One region of the Pseudomonas sp. CH61 genome, then DNA from elsewhere that is predicted to be linked to it. Evidence: predicted binding sites of a transcription regulator. Region 1 holds the regulator's gene; each other region holds the start of a gene.
The links. The regulator sigma-54, encoded in region 1, starts transcription at its own class of promoters, with help from an activator protein. The targets are predictions, from matches to a motif close to ANTGGCATNNANNTTGCTNT.
Positions count from the first base shown of each region.

Region 2: the regulator sigma-54 is predicted to act here: its motif matches at 2,055-2,074, upstream of glnA (type I glutamate--ammonia ligase).
Region 3: the regulator sigma-54 is predicted to act here: its motif matches at 1,588-1,607, upstream of glnK (P-II family nitrogen regulator).

Region 1 covers NZ_CM182098.1:233,214-236,491, forward strand. Annotated here, with positions in the region: gene ptsN (PTS IIA-like nitrogen regulatory protein PtsN) at 1-36, opposite strand, end outside; gene hpf (ribosome hibernation-promoting factor, HPF/YfiA family) at 48-356, opposite strand; gene AC5SEM_RS00975 (RNA polymerase factor sigma-54) at 430-1,920, opposite strand; gene lptB (LPS export ABC transporter ATP-binding protein) at 2,108-2,833, opposite strand; gene lptA (lipopolysaccharide transport periplasmic protein LptA) at 2,833-3,278, opposite strand, start outside.
Region 2 covers NZ_CM182098.1:6,156,365-6,159,642, forward strand. Annotated here, with positions in the region: gene AC5SEM_RS27755 (DUF4124 domain-containing protein) at 1-271, opposite strand, end outside; gene glnA (type I glutamate--ammonia ligase) at 554-1,960, opposite strand; gene thiI (tRNA uracil 4-sulfurtransferase ThiI) at 2,289-3,278, shown strand, end outside.
Region 3 covers NZ_CM182098.1:5,522,135-5,525,412, forward strand. Annotated here, with positions in the region: gene AC5SEM_RS24935 (ammonium transporter) at 1-1,008, opposite strand, end outside; gene glnK (P-II family nitrogen regulator) at 1,047-1,385, opposite strand; gene AC5SEM_RS24945 (accessory factor UbiK family protein) at 1,800-2,060, shown strand; gene AC5SEM_RS24950 (BRO-N domain-containing protein) at 2,420-2,938, shown strand; gene AC5SEM_RS24955 (N-acetyltransferase) at 3,135-3,278, shown strand, end outside.

The sequences.
Region 1 (3,278 bases):
ACGGCCGGGGGTCAGGATACTTTCAAGTCGGATCATGGAATGGGGGGTTATCGACCTGTCGCGCCCTGGAGGAGGCTTTGGGTCTTTTCCTTATGCTTTTTGAGTTGGCGATCCAGCTTGTCGGTCAGCAGGTCAATGGCGGCATACATGTCGTCATGCTCGGCATTGGCAACCACTTCTCCGCCGGGAATATGCAAGGTGGCTTCGATTTTCTGCTTCAGCTTTTCGACGCACATCGTGACTTGCACGTTGGTGATCTTGTCGAAATGGCGCTCTAATCGGTCGAGTTTTTCGTTGATGTAGTCGCGCAGAGGTTCGGTCACTTCCAGTTGGTGTCCACTGATGTTGACTTGCATACAGCTTCTCCTTCGTTGCCAGTGCATAAAGCGGCAGGCTGGATAGCCTGCCACTGGAACGCTGTAACGTGGCTTACATCAACCGCTTGCGTTCGCTCGAAGGCGCGATCCCGAGGGATTCGCGGTACTTGGCGACGGTGCGGCGAGCCACCTGAATGCCTTGTGCCTCCAGTAAACCAGCGATCTTGCTGTCACTCAACGGCTTTTTCTGATTTTCCGCAGCAACCAGTTTTTTGATGATCGCGCGGATCGCCGTGGACGAGCATTCGCCGCCTTCGGAGGTGCTGACGTGGCTGGAGAAAAAGTATTTCAGCTCATAAATACCGCGCGGGGTATGCATGAATTTCTGCGTGGTCACCCGTGAAATCGTCGATTCGTGCATGCCGACCGCTTCAGCGATGTCATGCAGGACCAACGGCTTCATCGCTTCGTCGCCGTACTCCAGAAAACCGCGCTGATGCTCGACGATCTGGGTGGCAACTTTCATCAGGGTTTCGTTGCGGCTCTGCAGGCTCTTGATGAACCAGCGAGCTTCCTGCAACTGGTTGCGCATGAAGGTGTTGTCGGCACTGGTGTCGGCGCGGCGGACGAAACCAGCGTACTGGGCGTTGACGCGCAGGCGTGGCACCGATTCCTGATTGAGTTCGACCAGCCAGCGTTCGTTGTCCTTGCGCACGATCACGTCGGGCACGACGTATTCGGCTTCGGTTGACTCGATCTGCGAACCCGGGCGCGGATTAAGGCTTTGCACCAGCTCGATGACCTGACGCAGTTCGTCTTCCTTGAGCTTCATGCGCCGCATCAACTGGCTGTAGTCGCGGCTGCCAAGCAGGTCGATGTAATCGCTGACCAGACGTTTCGCTTCAGCCAGCCAAGGTGTCTTGGCCGACAACTGGCGCAATTGCAGCAGCAGGCATTCGCCGAGATTGCGCGCGCCGATGCCGGCCGGTTCGAACTGCTGGATGCGGTGCAGGACGGCTTCGATTTCGTCCAGTTCGATGTCCAGTTCCGGGTCGAACGCCTCAAGGATCTCTTCGAGGGTTTCGTCCAGGTAGCCCTGATTGTTGATGCAATCGATCAGGGTCACGGCGATCAGGCGATCGGTGTCGGACATCGGTGCAAGGTTCAGTTGCCATAGCAGGTGGCTTTGCAGGCTCTCGCCGGCGGACGTGCGTGTGGTGAAATCCCACTCGTCATCGTCGCTGCTGGGCAGGCTGCTGGCGCTGGTCTGGTAGACGTCTTCCCAGGCCGTGTCGACCGGAAGCTCGTTGGGGATGCGCTCGTTCCATTCGCCGTCCTCGAGGTTGTCCACCGTCGGCGCGGTTTCCTGATAGGAGGGTTCCTGGATTTCGGTGGGCTTCTGTTCGGCGTTGTCGGCCATGGGGTCGGAATTGTCGAAGTCGTCGCCTTCTTCCTGGCGTTCGAGCATCGGATTGGATTCCAGCGCCTCCTGGATTTCCTGTTGCAGATCCAGGGTCGACAATTGGAGCAGGCGGATGGCCTGTTGCAGCTGCGGTGTCATCGTCAGCTGCTGGCCCATTCTCAAGACTAGCGATGGTTTCATGGCAGGGGCTTAACACCTTATTCGCCGGCGCTATGCGCCATCCACTACAGGGCGCCGGAGCGCCAAACTTAAGCAAATTATATGCCTGAAACTGAAGTGTTTGCCTAGAGCGCTGTAACAATTAAAGCGTATTAAATCCTGCTTGAATCGATACAGCGCCCGGGCGGCGCACCGGGCACTGTTGCGCTTACAGGCGGAACTCGTGGCCCAGATACACTTCCTTGACCAGATCGTTGGCCAGGATGGTTTCTGCATCGCCCTCGGCAATCAACTGACCATCGTTGACGATGTAAGCGGTTTCGCAGATATCCAGCGTCTCACGAACGTTGTGGTCGGTGATCAGCACACCGATGCCTTTGGCCTTGAGGTGGTGGATGATCTGCTTGATGTCGCCGACCGAGATCGGGTCGACACCGGCAAACGGTTCGTCGAGCAGGATGAATTTCGGTGCCGTTGCCAGCGCGCGAGCGATTTCCACCCGGCGGCGTTCACCACCGGACAGGCTCATGCCGAGGTTGTCGCGGATGTGGCTGATGTGGAATTCCTGCAGCAGGCTTTCCAGCTCTTTGCGGCGACCGGCCTTGTCGAGTTCCTGACGGGTCTCGAGGATGGCCATGATGTTGTCGGCCACCGACAGTTTGCGGAAGATCGACGCTTCTTGCGGCAGATAGCCGATGCCAGCCTTTGCACGGCCGTGCATTGGCTGGTGGCTGACGTCCAGATCATCGATCAGTACGCGGCCCTGATCGGCCTGTACCAAGCCGACGATCATGTAGAAGCAGGTGGTCTTGCCGGCACCGTTCGGGCCGAGCAGGCCGACGATCTGGCCGCTGTCGATCGACAGGCTGACATCACGCACGACCTGGCGGCTTTTATAGGCCTTGGCCAGGTGCTGAGCTTTCAGAGTTGCCATTACTGGGTTTTCTCGTCGGTTTTCTTCTTCGGCTGGATCACCATGTCGATGCGCGGACGCGACTCGGTAACCTTGCTGCCGGTAGCGCGACCGGCGCTGGCCAGTTTCTTCACGGTGTCATAGACGATTTTCTCGCCTTGCGTCGTGTTGTTGTCCTTGTCGACAACCTTGGCCTTGTCGATCAGCACGACGCGATTCTGCGCAGCATGGTACTGGATCGTCACGCCCCAGCCCTGAACCGGCTTGGTGTCGCCAGCGGTCTGCAGTTGTTCGAAGTAGGCAAGGTTGCCCACCGAAGTCACCACGTCGATATCGCCGGCCGGGGTGCGGGTGATGGTCACGGTATTACCGGTCACCTTCATCGAGCCTTGGGTGATGATCACGTCGCCCTTGTAGGTGGCGATGCCGTTCTTGTCATCCAGTTGGGCGTCGTCGGCCTGAATGC
Region 2 (3,278 bases), 680 kb from region 1:
GCAGGGCTTCTTCGGTTGGCAGGCCGGCCAGTTCAAGAATGTCGTAGGCGTTGCGCGCAGGCTCACGGTTGGCGGTTTCGGGCGCGGGTGATGCGCTGGGTGCCTGCGGCTCGACACGATTGAGCGGCGGTAACTCCACTGGCTGCGCTTGCACGCCGTCTGGCGAGTGATCGCTGTACACCGTGTTGCCGTTGGCGTCGGTGTACTTGTAGATCTGCGCGGCGGCGGGCAGGGCGATCAGCAGCAGTATGTAGAGAAAGGTGCGACCCATGAAATCGACCGGGATTGAAAGCGATGGGGTGCAGCATAGGCCAGACGCGGCGGTTGGCCCAACTCGGTAAACATTCAGAGATCATTCAGACACCACAAATCCCCTGTAGGAGTGAGCCTGCTCGCGATGGCGTAGTGTCAGTCAGCATCACCTTCAATGATCCACCGCTATCACGAGCAGGCTCACTCCTACAGGGATTTGCGTCGAGCCATAAATCGCAATAAAAAAGGCCTCCCGAAGGAGGCCTCTTTCACTCACGCCACGAAACGCGGCGCTACCGGATCAGCAGCTGTAGTACAGCTCATATTCCAGTGGGTGTACGAAGGTGCGAACCTTGATTTCTTCTTCCGATTTCAGCGCGATGTAAGCGTCGATGAAGTCGTCGGAGAACACGCCGCCCTTGGTCAGGAACGCACGGCCCTTGTCCAGCTCTTCCAGGGCTTCTTTCAGGCTGCCGCAAACTTGCGGGATCTCTTTCGCCTCTTCAGGCGGCAGGTCGTACAGGTTTTTGTCAGCTGCGTCGCCTGGGTGGATCTTGTTCTGGATACCGTCCAGGCCGGCCATCAGCAGAGCTGCGAAGGCCAGGTACGGGTTGGCAGCCGGATCCGGGAAACGTGCTTCGATACGGCGGGCTTTCGGGCTCGACACGTAAGGAATACGGATCGAAGCGGAACGGTTGCGAGCCGAGTAGGCCAGCATTACCGGAGCTTCGAAGCCTGGTACCAGACGCTTGTAGGAGTTGGTCGCAGGGTTGGTGAAGCCGTTCAGGGCCTTACCGTGTTTGATGATGCCGCCGATGAAGTACAGAGCGGTATCGGACAGGCCGGCATAGCCTTCACCGGCGAAGGTGTTCTTGCCGTCTTTCCAGATCGACATGTGTACGTGCATGCCCGAACCGTTGTCGCCGTACAGTGGCTTCGGCATGAAGGTCGCGGTGCGGCCGTAAGCGTCAGCAACGTTGTGCACAACGTACTTCAGGGTTTGGGTTTCGTCGGCTTTCTTCACCAGGGTGTTGAACTTGACGCCGATTTCGTTCTGACCGGCAGTCGCCACTTCGTGGTGGTGAACTTCGACGGTCAGGCCCATTTCTTCCAGTGCGTTGCACATGGAGGTACGGATTTCGTGGTCGTGGTCGAACGGTGGCACCGGGAAGTAGCCGCCTTTGACGCCTGGACGGTGACCCTTGTTGCCGCCTTCGATGTCCTGATCGGACATCCATGAACCTTGCTCGGAGTAGATCTTGAACATCGAGCCGGAGATGTCCGACTTGAATTTCACCGAGTCAAAGATGAAGAACTCAGGCTCAGGACCGGCGAACACAGTGTCACCGATACCGGTGGCTTTCAGGTGTTCTTCGGCGCGCTTGGCGATCGCACGTGGGTCGCGGTCGTAGCCTTGCATGCTCGAAGGTTCGATGATGTCGCACACCAGGATCAGGGTGGCGTCTTCGGTGAACGGGTCGAGAACGGCAGTTTCGTCAACCGGCATCAGGATCATGTCGGAGGCTTCGATGCCTTTCCAGCCAGCGATGGAGGAACCGTCGAACATCTTGCCGACTTCGAAGAAGTCTTCATCCAGCGCATCGCGAGCCGGCATGGTCACGTGGTGCTGAGTGCCTTTGGTGTCCGTGAAGCGCAGATCAATCCACTTGACGTCATGATCTTTGATGAGTTGAACCGTCTTCGACATATGTCCTCCGGGTGGCTTCGGGCTTGGTAGTGGATGCCCTTGAATTTGGGTGATGCCGGCGCGAATACTCTGCCAAGGCAACCTGCCTCACAAGGGAGCAAATTGCATGCCAGTGCCCCAGCATGGGTTTTTTGCCCCAAATTCACGCTTGTTAAGGCTTCAAACGCCTGAATGCTGAAAATCTCGCCCTCTAATGTAGCGTCTTGATTCGAAAATGACCTGTTTTGGTGCGTGCAAAACCTTCTGCACATTAACTGGTTAAACCTTGAGCAATTTCCGCTATAATCCGCGCCCCCCTTTTTCGGCTGGCCGTTCGCGCGCTGTTTTCATGAAACTAATCGTAAAAGTCTTCCCCGAGATCACCATCAAAAGCCGACCTGTCCGGACGAAATTCATCCGCCAGTTGGCCAAGAACATCCGCACCGTGCTCCGTGACCTGGACCCGGCCGTGGTGGTGAACGGTGTGTGGGACAATCTCGAGCTGGAAACCCGCGTTACCGACGCCAAAGCCTTGAAAGAGATGGGTGAGCGCCTGACCTGCATGCCGGGCATCGCGCACTTCCTGCAGATCGACGAGTACCCGCTGGGCGACTTCGACGACATCACCGAGAAGTGCAAAGAGCACTACGGCGCTGCGCTGGCCGGGAAGATTTTCTCGGTGCGCTGCAAGCGTGCCGGCAAGCACACGTTCAGCTCGATGGACGTCGAAAAATACGTCGGCAGCAAGCTGCGCCGTGAGTGCGGTGCTGCCGGTATCGACCTGAAAACGCCGGAAATCGAAGTCCGTATCGAAGTTCGCGACAAACGGTTGTTCGTCATTCATAGCCAGCACAACGGCATCGGCGGCTACCCGCTCGGCGCCCTGGAGCAGACGCTGGTATTGATGTCCGGCGGCTTTGACTCGACCGTTGCGGCCTACCAGATCATTCGTCGCGGCCTGATGACGCACTTCTGCTTCTTCAATCTGGGCGGTCGTGCCCACGAATTGGGCGTAATGGAAGTCGCGCATTTCATCTGGAAGAAGTACGGCAGCTCGCAACGCGTGCTATTTGTCAGTGTTCCGTTCGAAGAAGTGTTGGGCGAAATTCTCGGCAAAGTCGATAACAGTCATATGGGCGTCGTATTGAAGCGTATGATGTTGCGCGCGGCCTCCAACATCGCCGACCGTCTGCACATCGAGGCGCTGGTTACCGGCGAGGCGATCTCCCAGGTGTCGAGCCAGACGCTGCCGAACCTGTCGGTGATCGACTGTGTGACCGACAAGCTGGTCCTGCGTCCGCTGATCGTGGCGCACAAGCAGGACATCATCGACACGGCC
Region 3 (3,278 bases), 1.3 Mb from region 1:
GCACACCACGCCTGCAGCCAGACCGATGACCAGTGCGCCCATCGGGCCCACGGTGCCGGCAGCCGGAGTGATCGCGACCAGACCGGCCACCACACCCGAGGCGATGCCCAGCGCGCTTGGCTTGCCGTGGGTGACCCACTCGGCAAACATCCAGCCCAGCGCGGCGGCGGCGGTAGCGATCTGAGTGACCAGCATCGCCATGCCGGCAGTGCCGTTGGCCGCCGCAGCGGAACCGGCGTTGAAGCCGAACCAGCCGACCCACAGCATCGCCGCGCCCATCAGGGTGTAACCGAGGTTGTGCGGGGCCATCGGGGTGGTCGGGAAGCCTTTACGCTTGCCCAATACCAGGCAGGCAATCAGACCGGCGACACCGGCGTTGATGTGCACCACGGTGCCGCCCGCGAAGTCGAGCACGCCCCAGTCCCACATCAAGCCGCCGTTGCCGGACCAGACCATGTGCGCGATCGGCGCGTAAACCAGGGTGAACCAGATAGCCATGAAGATCAGCATCGCGGAGAACTTCATCCGCTCAGCGAACGCACCGACGATCAGCGCCGGGGTGATGATCGCGAAGGTCATCTGGAAGGTGATGAACACCGCCTCAGGGAACAACGCCGCAGGACCGGTCAGGCTCGAGGGCGTGACACCGGCGAGGAACGCCTTGCCCATGCCGCCGAAGAACGAGTTGAAGTTGACGACGCCCTGCTCCATGCCGGTGGTGTCGAACGCAATGCTGTAGCCATAAATGACCCACAGGATGCTGATCAGACCGGTAATGGCGAAGCACTGCATCATCACGGAAAGAATGTTTTTCGAGCGAACCATGCCGCCGTAGAACAGCGCCAGGCCGGGAATGGTCATGAACAGCACAAGTGCCGTTGAGGTCAGCATCCAGGCAGTGTCGCCGGAATTGAGGACCGGGGCCGCCACTTCGTCTGCCGCCATTGCAAGGCTTGGCATTACGATAGACAACAGGGCTCCTAGCCCTGCGAATTTACGCAGAGTCATATTGTTTTCTCCTGGGGCGTTGGGGTTTGTGGCGGCGGTTAAATCGCGTCGGTATCGGTTTCGCCGGTACGGATGCGGATCGCCTGTTCCAGATTGACCACGAAGATCTTGCCGTCACCGATCTTGCCGGTGTTGGCCGCTTTGGTGATCGCCTCGATCACCCGATCCAGATCCTTGTCGTCGATGGCCACGTCGATTTTCACCTTGGGCAGAAAATCGACCACATATTCCGCGCCGCGATACAGCTCGGTGTGACCCTTCTGCCGGCCGAAGCCTTTGACTTCAGTAACGGTAATGCCCTGCACGCCGATTTCGGACAGCGACTCGCGCACGTCGTCCAACTTGAACGGCTTGATGATGGCAGTGACTAGCTTCATGAAAACTCTCTCCCGAATTGGTGGACTTGCCCCAGGAAAACAAACCCGACTCAAGTCTAAGCGCAGTGCCTGGCTTTGTAACGCATCGTCGGCCGTACCTGCCCGACTGACGCCAGCTAACCGCTGCCGACGAAACTCCCCGCTCCGTCTGCCGCACTGCATTCGTCACAGCGACTGCATCAGTGCATGGGTCGAAGGTGACTAAGCAGAAACCTTGCCATCTCGCCAAAATCCCCTGATTTCAATCCCTTGGCCGCTGTCGCACGCCATCCCGTGCGAAACCCCATCCGGATACGCACAACAACGGTGCGTCGCCATCCGTCCGCCTGCGCGAAAAGCGTGCATCCCTGACCACGAGATTGACTATAGACACTGCGTGATACACTGCCGGCCATTGTTTCCAGGACATCCACCATGCTCGCGCCCAAAGACTTCCTCGACGCCCTGAGCGGCACCGCCTCCCGCCTTTTCAGCGGCGACACCCCGCTGCCGAAAGCCGAAATCGAAAGCCAGTTCAAGATGCTGCTGCAAAGTGCCTTCAGCAAACTCGACCTGGTCAGCCGCGAAGAATTCGACAGCCAGATGGTCGTACTGGCCCGCACCCGCGCTCGCCTCGAAAGCCTCGAAGCCAAGGTTGCCGAGATGGAAGCCAAGCTGACGCCGCCCGCCGAATAATCCGCGCCCCCTGTAAGAGCTGCCGAAGGCTGCGATCTTTTGATCTCCAGCCCTTCAATCTTCTCGGCAACTTCCTACAACTTGCACCACCGCCGTCCGATTGCGCCGAAAAGCCCAGGTTTCTAAGCTCATCCGATGCTGAATGTTCAGCACCGGGTTTGGCGACCCGAACAGCTTAAGGCGCACGACAACCATGATGGCGGCTACATTTACCGCCACATCGTTTCATGGCGGTTGTGCGTGGGAGACCTTCGGGTCTGCCGGGTTCCTTTTGCTCCGGTTCGCCAACCCGCGTACAACTGCCACCCAATCGTTTGGCGACGATTGAGGGCAGCCCCTTAAGCAAGAGGAACTGCACAATGAATCAAGAAGAGACTTATCTGACCCCGCACATCTTCACCCGCCACAAACTCCCCCTCCACGCCCTCCTCATCCAGAACCAACCCTGGTTCTGCGCCCGAGACCTGAGTCGCCTGCTACACATCTACCTCAACGAACGCATGCTGCGAAAACTCGACCCCGACCAATACCAAACCCACAAAACCTTGATCCACAACCAGATCGAAAACACCCTGCTGATCAGCGAATCCGGCATCTACGCCCTCCTCGTCTACCACTACTGCCCCGAATACCGAGCCCTGCGCGAATGGCTCACCCACCAGGTCATCCCCACCCTGCGCGACGCCCAACACCCCAGCACAAGCGAACGCCCACACCTCAGCTTGCTCAACTGGCCGGACATGACGTTGAGTTTGTTGCATTGGAATAATCAGCCGTGGATACGGTTGCAAGATGTGCCACACATGGTGACGGAGCGAGAACAGGCAAACCGCACGGTTGTGAACTCATGGTGGAGAAAGGCTCTGCAATTGATCTGAATTTTTGCGCTGCAACCTCACCAAAGGTCATTTCAGCGATACCACTGAAATGACCTTTTTTGTGTCTTCGTTATCTCCACCCCTCCTACTCCGAAATCCTCCACTCACAGAAGTAACGTCCTACAAAACGCGTCCGCCACGTCTGATTTCGCTGCCCCCTCTCTGCTGGCTATCTTCTGCGACCAGATCCAAACAGATGAAAACAATGAGAAGAAAAGGCAAAGCAACGGATCTTCGTAACCAGACATTCAGATCAAACTCGCGAAAGATCGCCTACAAATTCTTTCTCAAGGACATTGCCCCGAGAATCCCAAATATTGATGCAGCAGCGGTCAAGTTT